3 regions of the Azospirillum mesophilum genome follow, and region 3 is predicted to be linked to each of the others. Evidence: predicted binding sites of a transcription regulator. Region 3 holds the regulator's gene; each other region holds the start of a gene.

Region 1 (4,056 bases), on a different contig from region 3:
CTGAAGGGCCGCCATGTCGCGGTAGATGGTCCGGACGGACACGTTCAGGGCAAGGGCCAGCGTGTCGGCCGACACCGGTTGCGACCGGCCGCGCAGATGGTCCAGCAGGGCGAAGAGGCGCAAGGTTCGCATGGGTCCGTGCCGGACAAGCATCCTGACCGAAACTGTCAGGGGCATGATGGTACCCCGGGGGCTCCACCGCAACCACGAGTTCCAAGGAGGTTCCATGCCCATTCCATCCCCCTCGCTCCCCCTCGCCGCCGGAGAGGGTGTCGAGTTCGGCCGCTTCCGCCTGAAGCCGGGCGTCACGGAGGAGGCGATGCGCCAAGCCCACGCCGTGATGGTCGAGCGAACCCTGTCGAAGCAGCCGGGCTGGCGCGGCCAGCATCTCGTCAAGCTGGACGACGGGCTGTTCATCGACCTGGCCTTCGCCGACGCCCGCGCGACCGCCGAGGCGATCTGCGCCCGGTGGGTGGGCCAGCCCGATTGCGACGCCTTCCTGGCCCTGATCGAGCCGGACGGGATGAGCTTCGGTAGCATCTTGTAAGTTCGGGCGGAGGCTGGCCTTCTGTGCGTCCAAACGACGCATGGCATTACAGGACCCGTCTCCGTGACCCTCTCCCAATCCGCCGCAAACGCCGGCCCGGAAAAGCCGCCCGTCTCCTTCGCGCTGCTGCTGGCGGAGGTGACGAGCGTGCAGGCGCTCGCCACCCTGTCGGTGCTCACGCTGGCGACCGTGGCGCCCCTGGCTGCCGCGGCGCTCGGCGTGGGGGCGGAGGCGGTCGGCTACCAGATCAGCATCATCTACGGCGCCGCCGCGCTGGTGTCGGCCGTGGCCGGACTGGTGGTGCGGCGCTGGGGGGCGGGCACGGTGGGGATGGCGGCGATGCTGCTGGGCCTCGCCGGCTGCCTGGGGCTCGCCACCGGCCTGCTGACGGTCGTGGCGCTGGCGTCGGTGCTGATCGGCGTGGGCTACGGGCTGGTGAACCCGTCCTCCTCCCACCTGCTGAACCGCTACACCCCGCCGGCCCGGCGCAATCTGGTCTTCTCGCTGAAGCAGACGGGCGTGCCGCTGGCCGGCGTGCTGGCGGGGCTGCTGCTGCCGGGCGTCGGGCAGGTCGCGGGCTGGCGCGGGGCGGCGCTGCTGGTGGCCGCGCTGTTCGTGGTGATGCTGGCCGTCTTCGGGCCGGGGCGGCGCCTGTGGGACGACGACCGCAACCCCGGCCTTCCCCTGCGCGGCAACCTGATGGAGGGGCCGCGGCTGGTCTGGCGCGCGCCGGCGCTGCGCGGCTTCGCGCTGATGGGATTCTGCTTTTCGGCGATCCAGCTGTCGCTGATGGCCTTCACCGTGACCATGCTGGTCCACGACCTCGGCTGGTCCATCGTCGCGGCGGGCTTCGCCGTGTCGGTCGTGCAGGCGGCGGGGGCGGCGGGGCGCATCGGCTGGGGGCTGCTGGCCGACCGGCTGCGCTCCGGCGTGGCGGTGCTGGCCGGCATCGGGCTGTTGTCGACGGCGGCGGCCTTCGTCACGGCGCTGCTGGGGCCGGAATGGCCGACCTGGGCGGTCGTCGCCGTGCTGGCCGTGTTCGGGAGCGCCGCGATCGGCTGGAACGGCGTCTTCCTGGCGGAGGTGGCGCGGGTCGCACCGCCGGGCACGGCCAGCACGGCGACGGGCGGGGCGATGATGCTGACCTTCGCCGGCGTGGTCGTCGGGCCGGCGCTGTTCGCCACGCTGTTCACCGCGACCGGCCACTACGGCGTGACCTTCGCCGCGATGGCGGTTTTCCCGGTGGCCGGAGCCATCGCCGTGCTGCGCGCCGCGCGCGATCGAAGGAGGTAGCACGTCGGCGCGGGATCGTCCGTGCGCCCGGGACTGTTACGGTTTTATGAAGCCGTCATCGTGAACCCGGGAGAGCCGCCATCGCGCCCACCGCCCTGTCCCCCACGCTGGTCCTGATCGACATCCTCGGCGCCGTGGCGCTGCTTTTGTGGGGCTTGCGCCTTGTGCGCACCGGCGTGTTCCGATGCGGGGGCGCGGCGCTGCGGCGCTGGGTGGGGCAGGGGACGCGCAACCGCGTGGCCGCCTTCGCCGCCGGCATGGCCGCCACCATCGCCCTACAGAGCAGCACCGCGACCGCCCTGATGACCGCCGCGATGGTTGGGCAGGGCTACATCGCGTCGGCCATGGCGCTGGCCGTCATGCTGGGCGCCGACGTCGGGACGAGCCTCGTGGCGCGGCTGCTGGCCGCCGACGTGCATTGGCTGTCGCCGAGCCTCCTCCTGCTGGGCGGCGCGCTGCACGCGCTGGGCGGGGAGCACCGCAACCGGCGGGCGCTGGGGCGTATCCTGGTGGGCGTCGGGCTGATGCTGCTGGCCCTGCGCCTGCTGGGGACGGCGACCGCACCGGTGCGGGAATCGGGGCTGGTGCAGGCGATGCTGGCCGCGCTGGGCGGGGAGCCGCTGTTCGCGCTGGTGGTCGCGGCGCTGCTGACGGCGGCGGTCCACTCCAGCCTCGCCACGGTGCTGCTGATCGGCTCGCTGGCCGGGGCGCGCGTGGTCGATCCGGAGCTTGCGGTGGCGCTGGTGCTGGGCGCCAACCTCGGAGGCGCCGTGCCGGCCGTGCTGGCGACGCTCCGCGACACGGCGGCGGCGCGGCGTGTGCCGGTCGGCAACCTGCTGGCGCGGGCGGCCGGCGCGCTGCTGGCGCTGCCGCTGATCCCGCTGGCGGTCGAGGCGCTGAGCGGCATGGCGCCCTTCACCGCTGTTGTGACTGCCCATGTCGGCTTCAACCTGGCGCTGGCGCTGCTCTTTCTGCCGCTGGTCGGCCCGCTGGCCGGGATCGCCGAGCGCCTGATTCCCGCCGACGAGAGCGCGGAGGACGCCGCGCGTCCGCGCCATCTTGACGAATCGGCGCTTGAGACACCCTCCGTCGCCATCGCCGCGGCGTTGCGCGAAACCTTGCGGCTGGGCGACCTCGTGGAGGACATGCTGTGCCGCAGCCTGGAGGCGCTGCGCCACGACGACGAGCGCGCCATCGCCGGGATCAGCCGCACCGACGATCAGGTCGACCGCCTGCACACCGCGATCAAGCTGTACCTCGCCAAGCTCGGCCGAGGCCCGCTGGACGAGGCGGAATCGCGGCGCGTCAACGACATCATGGCCTTCGCCATCAACCTGGAACACGTCGGCGACATCATCGACAAGAGCCTGCTGGACCGGGCCGCCAAGCGCGCCCGCCACGGCCTGCACTTCGCCGCCGAGGACTTCCGGGAGGTGGAGGAGCTGCACCGCCGCACCGTGGAGAACCTGCGCACCGCGCTCGGCACCTTCATCGCGGAGGACCGGCGGCTGGCCCGGCAGCTGATCGCCGGGAAGGACGCGGTGCGGGCGCTGGAACGCGCGGCGACGGTCCACCACCTCGACCGCGTGCGCCGGGGTGACGCCGACAGCATCGAGACGAGCGCGCTCGTCCTCGACATCCTGCGCGACCTGAAGCGCATCAACGCCCACGTCGCGGCCGTTGCCCACCCGATCCTCGATCAGGTGGGCGAACTGCGGGAAAGCCGCCTGAAGGTCGTCGGGCTGCCCCGTCTGGAGCAGCGGGACGTCTGAGGGGGATGTTTGAAGGTGCGCGGGGGCCGCCTTTACGGCATCTCCCCCGTCAGGGTCGCGCCCAGCCCTTGCAGCAGGCCGACGCGGCAGCTTTCGCCGAAGGCGGTGCGCAGGCGGGAGGGGTCGCCGATGGACACGCGGATGTCGCCCGCCCGCGCCGGCCGGTGATGGCGGCGCACCCGGCTGCCGCACAGCTCCTGCAGCACGTCCAGCAGCATCAGCAGCGAGGTCGGGCGGCCGGTGCACAGGTTGAACACCTCCGCCCCCTGGGGCTGCCGCTCCATGGCGCGGGCGAGATAGCGCACCACGTCGCCGACGAAGACGAAGTCGCGCACCTGCAGGCCGTCGCCGTGGATGTCCACGTCCTCGCCCCGCGACACCCGGCGGGCGAAGATGGAGATCACGCCGGAATAGGGCGAGTTCGGATCCTGGCGCGGGCCGTAG
Region 2 (4,056 bases), on a different contig from region 3:
GGCGAGGACGCCCGCGTCGCGGACGCAGCCGTGGATGACCACACCTTCCCAGCCGTTCTTCACCGCGTCCTTGGCGATCAGGTCGCCCATCAGGGCCGCGCGCAGGCTGCCGCCGCCGTCCACCACCAGCACCTTGCCCTGGCCCGGCGTGCCCAGCGTCTCCTTGACGCGCGAGTTGTCCTCGAAGCACTTGATGGTCACGGCCTCGCCGGAGAACTTGCGGCGCGCGCCGAAGTCGCGGAACACCGGATCGGCGACGCGGGCGGTCTTCTCGAAACGGTCGTACAGGTCGCAGGTGCTGTCGAACATGCGCTTTCGCTCCCGATTGGATTTCGCGGGAGCATACCCCCCCATGGGCGAGGGTCAATCCTCCACCGAATGAATAGCTCCGGCGCTGGTGCGTTCCAGGATGGCGCGGCGGCGGAAGCGGTACAACTCGGCGGGGCGGCCGCCGGTCTGGCTCTCGTACTGGCCGGTCGGCTCCACCAGACCGCCGGAGATCATCAGGCGGCGGAAGTTCTGCTTGTGCAGCCGCTCGCCCGACAGGGCCTCCACCACCTGCTGAAGCTGGTGCAGGGTGAAGGTGGGAGGCAGCAGCTCGAACACGATGGGGCGGTATTTCAGCTTACCGCGCAGCCGCTCCAACGCGGTCGCCAGGATGCGCCGGCCGTCGCGCGCCATGGGGCGGCCGAGCGCGCGGGGCATGTCCATGCGCGCCGCTCCGTCCGGCTCCGGGATGCCGGCCCGGCGGGCGAGGTCGCGGTCGCGGAAGGCCTCCACCACCAGACCGGCCTCGTACAGAAGCTCGAACCGCTCCAGCACGCGTTCGGAATCCCACTCCCCGCCATCCAGCGCGAAGGCGATGCGGGCGCGCTCCGCCCGACGGGCGCGGGCGGGCTCGTCGGGGACGGCGGCGACCCAGCGGGACAGCGCCGGCAGGATCACCGAATCGAGCAGGTGCGGACGCTCGTCGCGCCAGTCCTCCCAGGGGAAGAACTCGTAGAGGTCGCGCCACGCCGCCCCGTCGATGCGCAGCGGGGCCTCGCGCACCAGCGCCAGATAGCCGACCACCAGGGAGCGCGGTCCGCCGAACAGCTCGTGCGGGTCGCGGTGGCGGTCGCCGAAGCTGTAGAGCTGCTCCACATAGCGCAGGGCGAGCCCCGCGCTGTCCTCCGCCACCGCGCGCACCGCGTCCTGCAGCGTGCGGAAGCGCGCCGGCTCGAAGGGGGCGCCGGGAAGGGCGTCGCGGTGGGGCAAGGGCTCGTCGCCGCGCCGGTGCGATTCGGGGATTTCGAAGCCGCTGTGGACGGTCACGACGCGCGGGACGGCGCCCGCGGTCCCGCCACCGGTCACCGCGATGACGGCCGCCGCCAACCCCACTTGTGTCAGGCCCACTTGTGTCAGGCCCCCTTGCGTCACGCCCCCTTGCGTCTCTCCGGCCACGCCCCGGCCACCCTTTCCTGTTGAACCGCCGCCGCAGGATAAGCGGGCGCCGCCCGCAAATCACCGGTCTTCGCAACCGAACGGCGGCTGCCGCGTTCCACGCCGGGGCCGGGCCGGGGCCGGGCCGGGGCCGGGAACGCCACACCGGGCCGCGAATTCAGCGAAGGCCGGGCGGGTGAGACACTTTTATGACTCCCCTGTGGCGCTGGGGATGATACATGACGCGCGAACCAAGCCCGTGCGCGCACGGGTCCGCGTCATTGGAGAGCCACGCATGCTGAATCTGTTCCGGGCCATGATGCCGCGCGAGGAACGATTCTTCGACCTCTTCGCCGAACACGCCCGGAAGATCGTCACCGGCGCCGGCGCGCTGCGGACGATGATGGACACAGGCGCCGCTCTGGAGGAGGGGTTCCGCGCGATCCGCCAAGCCGAAAGCGAAGCCGACTCCATCGAGAAGGAGGTGCAGCTCGCCGTCCACCGCACCTTCATCGTTCCCTTCGACCGCTCCGACATCCAGGAGCTGGGCAAGCGGATGGACGACGTGCTCGACCTGATCGAGGAGACGGCGCGCCACCTCGTGGAGGCCGGCTTCACCGACTACACGGACGAGATGCGCGCCCAGGCCGACGCGATCCTGCGCTGCGCCACGCTGCTGGCCGAGGGCGTGCCGATGCTCCGCGCCATCCCGAAGAACGTCGAGCGGCTCCACGCCATGACCGGAGAGATCTCCCGGATCGAAAGCGACGGCGACCGCCTGCTGCGCGAGGCCAAGCACCGGCTGCGCGGCGAGAGCGGCGGCCTCGACGCCCCCATCACCCACCGCCATGCCCTCCAGCGCGAAATCGTCGAGCTGCTGGAACGCGTGCTCGACGCGTGCGAGGACGTGGCCGACACCATCGACGGCATCATCGTCGAACAGGTCTGATCCCATGGAAGCCGCTACCATCGCCTTGCCCATCCTGATCGGGCTGATCGGCGTCGCCCTCCTTTTCGATTTCCTGAACGGGCTGCACGACGCGGCCAACTCCATCGCCACGGTGGTCTCCACCCGCGTGCTGTCGCCGCGCAAGGCCGTCGCGATGGCCGCCTTCTTCAACTTCATCGCCTTCCTGTTCTTCGGCCTGCATGTGGCGACCACCATCGGCACCGGCATCGTCGGCGCCGGCGTGGTGGATTCCAACGTCATCTTCGGCGCGCTGATGGGCGCCATCGTGTGGAACGTCGTCACCTGGTGGCTGGGCATCCCCTCCAGCTCCTCCCACGCGCTGATCGGCGGGCTGGTCGGGGCCGGTGTGGCGAAGGCCGGCTGGGGCGCGGTCGTGGTCTCCGGCCTTACGAAGACGGCCAGCGCCATCGTGCTGTCGCCGGTCGTCGGATTCCTGCTGGCCAGCGTCATGATGATCATCGTGTCCTGGCTGTTCGTGCGCACCACGCCCTTCGCGGTGGACCGGCTGTTCCGGCACCTGCAGCTCGTCTCCGCCTCGCTCTACAGCCTGGGGCATGGCGGCAACGACGCGCAGAAGACCATGGGCATCATCGCCGTGCTGCTCTATTCGCAGGGGCATCTGGGGACGGAGTTCCACGTTCCCTTCTGGGTGGTGCTGAGCTGCCAGACCGCCATGGGCCTGGGCACGCTGTTCGGCGGCTGGCGGATCGTGAAGACCATGGGCTCCAAGCTGACGGAGCTGAAGCCGGTCCACGGCTCCTGCGCGGAGACGGGCGGCGCCATCACGCTGTTCGCCGCGACGTGGCTGGGCGTGCCGGTCAGCACGACCCACACCATCACCGGCGCCATCATCGGCGTCGGCGCCACCCGCCGCACCAGCGCGGTGCGCTGGGGGCTGGCCCACGGCATCGTCATCGCCTGGATCATCACCCTGCCGGCCACGGCCGTGGTGGGCGCGATCTTCTACGAAATCTCGCGCATCCTGTGGTGAGGCGGAAAACGAAAAGGGCGGCCGATTGGCCGCCCTTTTTCGTATCGTTCCGTCCGTGAGACTTTCGTCCCTTCCCTTCGGGAACTTTTGTCCCTTCCCTTCGGGAAGATGGAGCGGGCGAAGGGATTCGAACCCTCGACCCCAACCTTGGCAAGGTTGTGCTCTACCCCTGAGCTACGCCCGCGCCGCTCCAGCGGAGGAGCGCCCGTATACCCGCTGGTGTCCGGCGTGGCAAGGGCATTTTGTCGGTTTGCGATCGAATTTTCGGAAAGGCCGCTCCCCATGCCAGACACAAGCCCCGACACGCATGAGGACCCCGACGCCGTCTGGCGCGGCGACATCGACGCCCTGGTCTTCACGCCCCAAGGGCACCGGGGCCTCTGCGCCGTCCACCGGCTGGCCTTCCGCACCCTGCTCGGCCGGCTGCCGGAACCGGCGGACTGCCTCGCCCACTTCGCCGCGCACCGGGAGGCCTTCCACCGGGCCGCGGCGCAGAAGATCGCCGGGCGCGGTCTGCCACCCGAAGCCAGCCTGCACCTGACCAGCCGCGCCATCCAGCGCGCGGCGGACATCGTCTAACCCGACTCCCCCACCGCTTCCGCGTGCAGCAGAAGCGCGCTCTCCGGCGCCTGTTCCGGGAGCAGCAGGCCGACCTGCCGCAGCAGAGCGCCGG
Region 3 (4,056 bases):
GGCGGACAGCCCCGAGCGCGCCTTCACGGAGCGCACCTCGGCGGCGATCATGATCCTGCTCGCCTTCCTCATCCTGATGAACGGCCTGGCCGTCTTCCTGCGCAAGAAATTCGAGAGGCGTTGGTAATCCACCATGACCTACCAGACCAGCTTCCAGACGCAGACCCCGACCCCGACCGCCTCCGCAGCGCCACGGCCCGCCGCCGACATAAAGATGGTCGCCCGCGACGTGAAGGTCTTCTACGGGGCCAAGCAGGCGCTGAAGGGCATCAACCTGGACATCCAGGAAAACAAGGTGATGGCCCTGATCGGGCCGTCGGGCTGCGGCAAGTCCACCTTCCTGCGCTGCCTGAACCGGATGAACGACACCATCGAGAACTGCCGGGTCGAAGGCCTGATCGCGCTCGATGGGGAGGATGTCTACGGCCGGAACATCGACGCCGTGCAGCTGCGCGCCCGCGTCGGCATGGTGTTCCAGAAGCCGAACCCTTTCCCGAAGTCGATCTACGACAACATCGCCTACGGCCCGCGCATCCACGGCATCGCCACCCACCGCGACGAGTTCGACGAGATCGTCCAGACCTCGCTGGAGCGCGCCGGCCTGTGGAACGAGGTGAAGGACCGCCTGCGCGAGCCGGGCACCGGCCTGTCCGGCGGCCAGCAGCAGCGCCTGTGCATCGCCCGCGCCATCGCGGTCAGCCCGGAAGTGATCCTGATGGACGAGCCCTGCTCGGCGCTCGACCCCATCGCGACGGCCCACATCGAGGAGCTGATCGACGAGCTGCGCGAGAACTACACGATCGTCATCGTCACCCACAACATGCAGCAGGCGGCCCGCGTCTCCCAGAAGACCGCCTTCTTCCACCTGGGCGACATGGTCGAGTGCGACGACACCGAGGAAATCTTCACCAACCCGCGCGACGAGCGCACCCAGGGCTACATCACCGGCCGGTACGGCTGAGCCGGCGATGGGCGACCTTCCAGTGAGGGGGCGGAGCATGAGTTCCGATCACATTGTTCGCTCCTTCTCGCAGGAGCTGCAACGGCTGGCCAACCTGATCACGCAGATGGGCGGCGTGGCGGAGGCGCAGGTGGACGCCGCCGTCAAGGCGGTGGCCCGCCGCGACGTGGCGCTGGCCGCCCAGGTCATGCAGACCGACCAGCGCATCGACCAGTACGAGCGCGAGATCGACGCGGAGGCGATCCGGCTGCTGGCGCTCCGCCAGCCGCTGGCGCAGGACCTGCGGGAGATCGTGTCGGCGCTGAAGATCTCCGCCGACCTGGAGCGGATCGGCGACTACGCCTCCAACATCGCCAAGCGCTCGCTGGCGCTGGCCCAGGTGCCGCCGGTGCGCCCGGCGGCGGCGATTCCGCGCATGGGGCTGCTGGTCGAGGCGATCATGAAGGACGTGCTCGACGCCTACATCGAGCGCGACGTCGCCAAGGCCGTCTCCGCCTGGGAGCGGGACGAGGAGCTGGACGACCTCTACACCAGCCTGTTCCGCGAGGTCCTGACCTACATGATGGAGGACCCGCGCAACATCACGCCCTGCACGCACCTGCTGTTCATGGCGAAGAACCTGGAGCGGATCGGCGACCACGCGACCAACGTCGCGGAGACCATCCACTTCCTGGTCGTCGGGGCGCCGCTGCGCGAGGAGCGGCCGAAGGGCGACACCAGCAGCTTCGAAGTGGTGAAGCCGGAGGACGAACCGGCGTTGCCGCCGGCGGCTGGCCGGGATAACGATGGAGCGGGCCATGCCGCGTGACGGCGATGTGCGAAGCAGGGGCGGGGCCAACCGGAGCGGAGAAAGCATGAATTCGGCGCTGAAGCCGCTCGTCCTCATCGTGGAGGACGAAGCCGACATCGTGACGTTGCTGAAGTACAACCTGGAAAAGGAAGGCTTCCGGGTCAACGCCGCCAGCGACGGCGAGGAAGCCCTGCTTCTGGCCGGGGAGCAGACGCCGAACATCGTGCTTCTCGACTGGATGCTGCCGCTGATGTCGGGGCTGGAGGTCTGCCGGCAGATGCGGCGCAACGCCAAGATGCGGGACATCCCCATCATCATGCTGACCGCCCGTGGGGAAGAGGCCGACCGGGTGCGCGGCCTGAACTCCGGCGCCGACGACTACATCACCAAGCCCTTCTCCCCGACCGAGCTGGTCGCCCGCATGCGCGCCGTGCTGCGCCGCGCCTCCCCCAGCATGACGGAGGAGGTGCTGCAGTTCGCCGACGTGACCATGGACCTCGCCGCGCACCGCGTGCGGCGCAATGGCCGCGACGTGCATCTGGGGCCGACCGAGTTCCGCCTGCTGCGCCACTTCATGCAGCATCCGGGGCGGGTCTTCTCCCGCGAGCAGCTCCTGGACATCGTCTGGGGGCACGACGTGTATGTCGAGCCGCGCACGGTGGACGTCCACATCCGCCGCCTGCGCAAGGCCATGAACGATGACACGGAACTGGACCTGATCCGCACCGTGCGCTCGGCGGGCTACGCGCTGGACACGAAGGCGGTTTGAGGAGCCCGTAGGTTGGGTTGAGGCGCGGCCGAAACCCAACGCTCCCGTCGGAGGGGCTGTTGGGTTTCGCAAGCTCAACCCAACCTACGATTCCAACCGTGTGACCGCCTCGCGCAGGATCGCCACCTTCGGGGCAAATCGGTTCGCCGGGTCCCCATCCTCGATGAAGCCGATCATGATGCCCAGCGCGTGGGCGACCTTGGGGGCGAGGTCGGGCGCGGCGTGGGCTTTCACGTGGCGGGCCAGCGCGGACAGGTCGTCCTCGTAAGGATTGCCCTCGAAGCCGTCGGCGGCGATGGCCTCGAATCGGTTGGCGTACTCGATGACGAGCGCCGTGTCGTTCGCCGGATCGCTCATATCAATTCGCTCATACGAACAGGATGGCGCCGGTCTTGGGCGCGTCGTTCAGGAAGGTGACGACGCCGCCGGTCTTCACCGGCACGTCGGCGCGCAGCGCGGTGCCCGTGGGCAGGCCCAGCGCCTTCACCGCCATCTCGCAGGCCATGAAGGTCACGTTCAGCATCACGCAGGCGCTCAGCAGCTCTTCGAAGCCGGCGAGGCCGTTGTCGGCGAACCAACCGTCGCGCTCGGCCGGGGGGCGGCCGTCGTCGGCGGGGTCCAGCCCGTGCCAGCCGGGGACGCCCGGCTCGCTCTCCGCCAGCAGGGTGCGGAGCGCGCGGCCGGTGAAGAACAGGGTGACCTTGCGGTTCGTCGCCGCCGCCGCGCTGGCCATCACCAGGGCGTAATGCACCCGGTCGAAGCCGCCCGCGTGCAGGACGATGGACAGGTTTTCCGGTCCCTGCATCGGGACGCCTCCTTCCGGTCGCCGCTTAAAGCGAACTGCCGTTCGCTTTAGATTTCATATGGCCTCACTTGCCGGCCGGGCTTCGGACGCATGAGCGTCCGGGCCCGCCGTCGCGGTCCAAAGCGGATCGAAATCCGCTTTAGTGTGCGGAGAGGTCGTGGATGGTCGGGTGGGTGCCGCACAGCGGGCATTCGGGGTCGCGCTTGACCGCGATGCGCTGGTAGGAGGCGTAGAGCGTGTCCATCATCAGCAGGCTGCCGGACAGGCTTTCCCCGATGCCCAGGATCTCCTTCAGTACCTCGGTCGCCTGGAGCGAGCCGACGAAGCCGCCCAGCGCCCCCAGCACGCCGCCTTCCGAACAGGACGGCACCAGCCCGCGCGGCGGCGGCTCCCGGAAGATGCAGCGGTAGCAGGGGTGGGGGTCGCCCAGATGCGCCTTGTAGGTGGCGAGCTGCCCGTCGAAGCGCAGGATCGCCGCCGACACCAGAGTCTTCTTCGCGAAATAGCAGGCGTCGTTCAGCAGGAACCGCGTGGCGAAATTGTCCGACCCGTCGGCCACGATGTCGTAGCGGCCGATCAGGTCCAGCGCGTTGTCCCGGGTCAGGCGGGTCTTGTGCGTCTCCACCACCACGTCGGGGTTCAGCGCGCGGATGCGGGCCGCCGCACTCTCCACCTTCGGCTGGCCGAGCGTGGTTTCGTCGTGGATCACCTGGCGCTGGAGGTTCGACAGG

The links. The regulator PhoB, encoded in region 3, activates phosphate uptake and scavenging genes when phosphate is short. The targets are predictions, from matches to a motif close to TNTCATAAAACTGTCA.
Region 1: a site for PhoB is predicted at 1,877-1,892, ahead of ACSVC7_RS19990 (Na/Pi cotransporter family protein). Genes of this name have one in related genera too.
Region 2: a site for PhoB is predicted at 1,622-1,637, ahead of ACSVC7_RS19585 (DUF47 domain-containing protein). Genes of this name have one in related genera too.

What each region holds. Positions count from the first base shown of each region.
Region 1 is NZ_JBPXMQ020000021.1:43,170-47,225, forward strand. Features, by position in the region: gene ACSVC7_RS19975 (helix-turn-helix transcriptional regulator) at 1-132, opposite strand, end outside; gene ACSVC7_RS19980 (hypothetical protein) at 227-547, shown strand; gene ACSVC7_RS19985 (MFS transporter) at 611-1,840, shown strand; gene ACSVC7_RS19990 (Na/Pi cotransporter family protein) at 1,975-3,612, shown strand; gene ACSVC7_RS19995 (NAD-dependent epimerase/dehydratase family protein) at 3,645-4,056, opposite strand, start outside.
Region 2 is NZ_JBPXMQ020000020.1:74,753-78,808, forward strand. Features, by position in the region: gene rraA (ribonuclease E activity regulator RraA) at 1-309, opposite strand, end outside; gene ACSVC7_RS19580 (NUDIX hydrolase) at 364-1,395, opposite strand; gene ACSVC7_RS19585 (DUF47 domain-containing protein) at 1,718-2,371, shown strand; gene ACSVC7_RS19590 (inorganic phosphate transporter) at 2,376-3,383, shown strand; tRNA gene ACSVC7_RS19595 (tRNA-Gly) at 3,493-3,567, opposite strand; gene ACSVC7_RS19600 (hypothetical protein) at 3,666-3,962, shown strand; gene ACSVC7_RS19605 (alpha-galactosidase) at 3,959-4,056, opposite strand, start outside.
Region 3 is NZ_JBPXMQ020000005.1:77,554-81,609, forward strand. Features, by position in the region: gene pstA (phosphate ABC transporter permease PstA) at 1-127, shown strand, start outside; gene pstB (phosphate ABC transporter ATP-binding protein PstB) at 215-961, shown strand; gene phoU (phosphate signaling complex protein PhoU) at 999-1,769, shown strand; gene phoB (phosphate regulon transcriptional regulator PhoB) at 1,816-2,520, shown strand; gene ACSVC7_RS07500 (hypothetical protein) at 2,605-2,877, opposite strand; gene ACSVC7_RS07505 (DsrE family protein) at 2,888-3,325, opposite strand; gene ACSVC7_RS07510 (HesA/MoeB/ThiF family protein) at 3,465-4,056, opposite strand, start outside.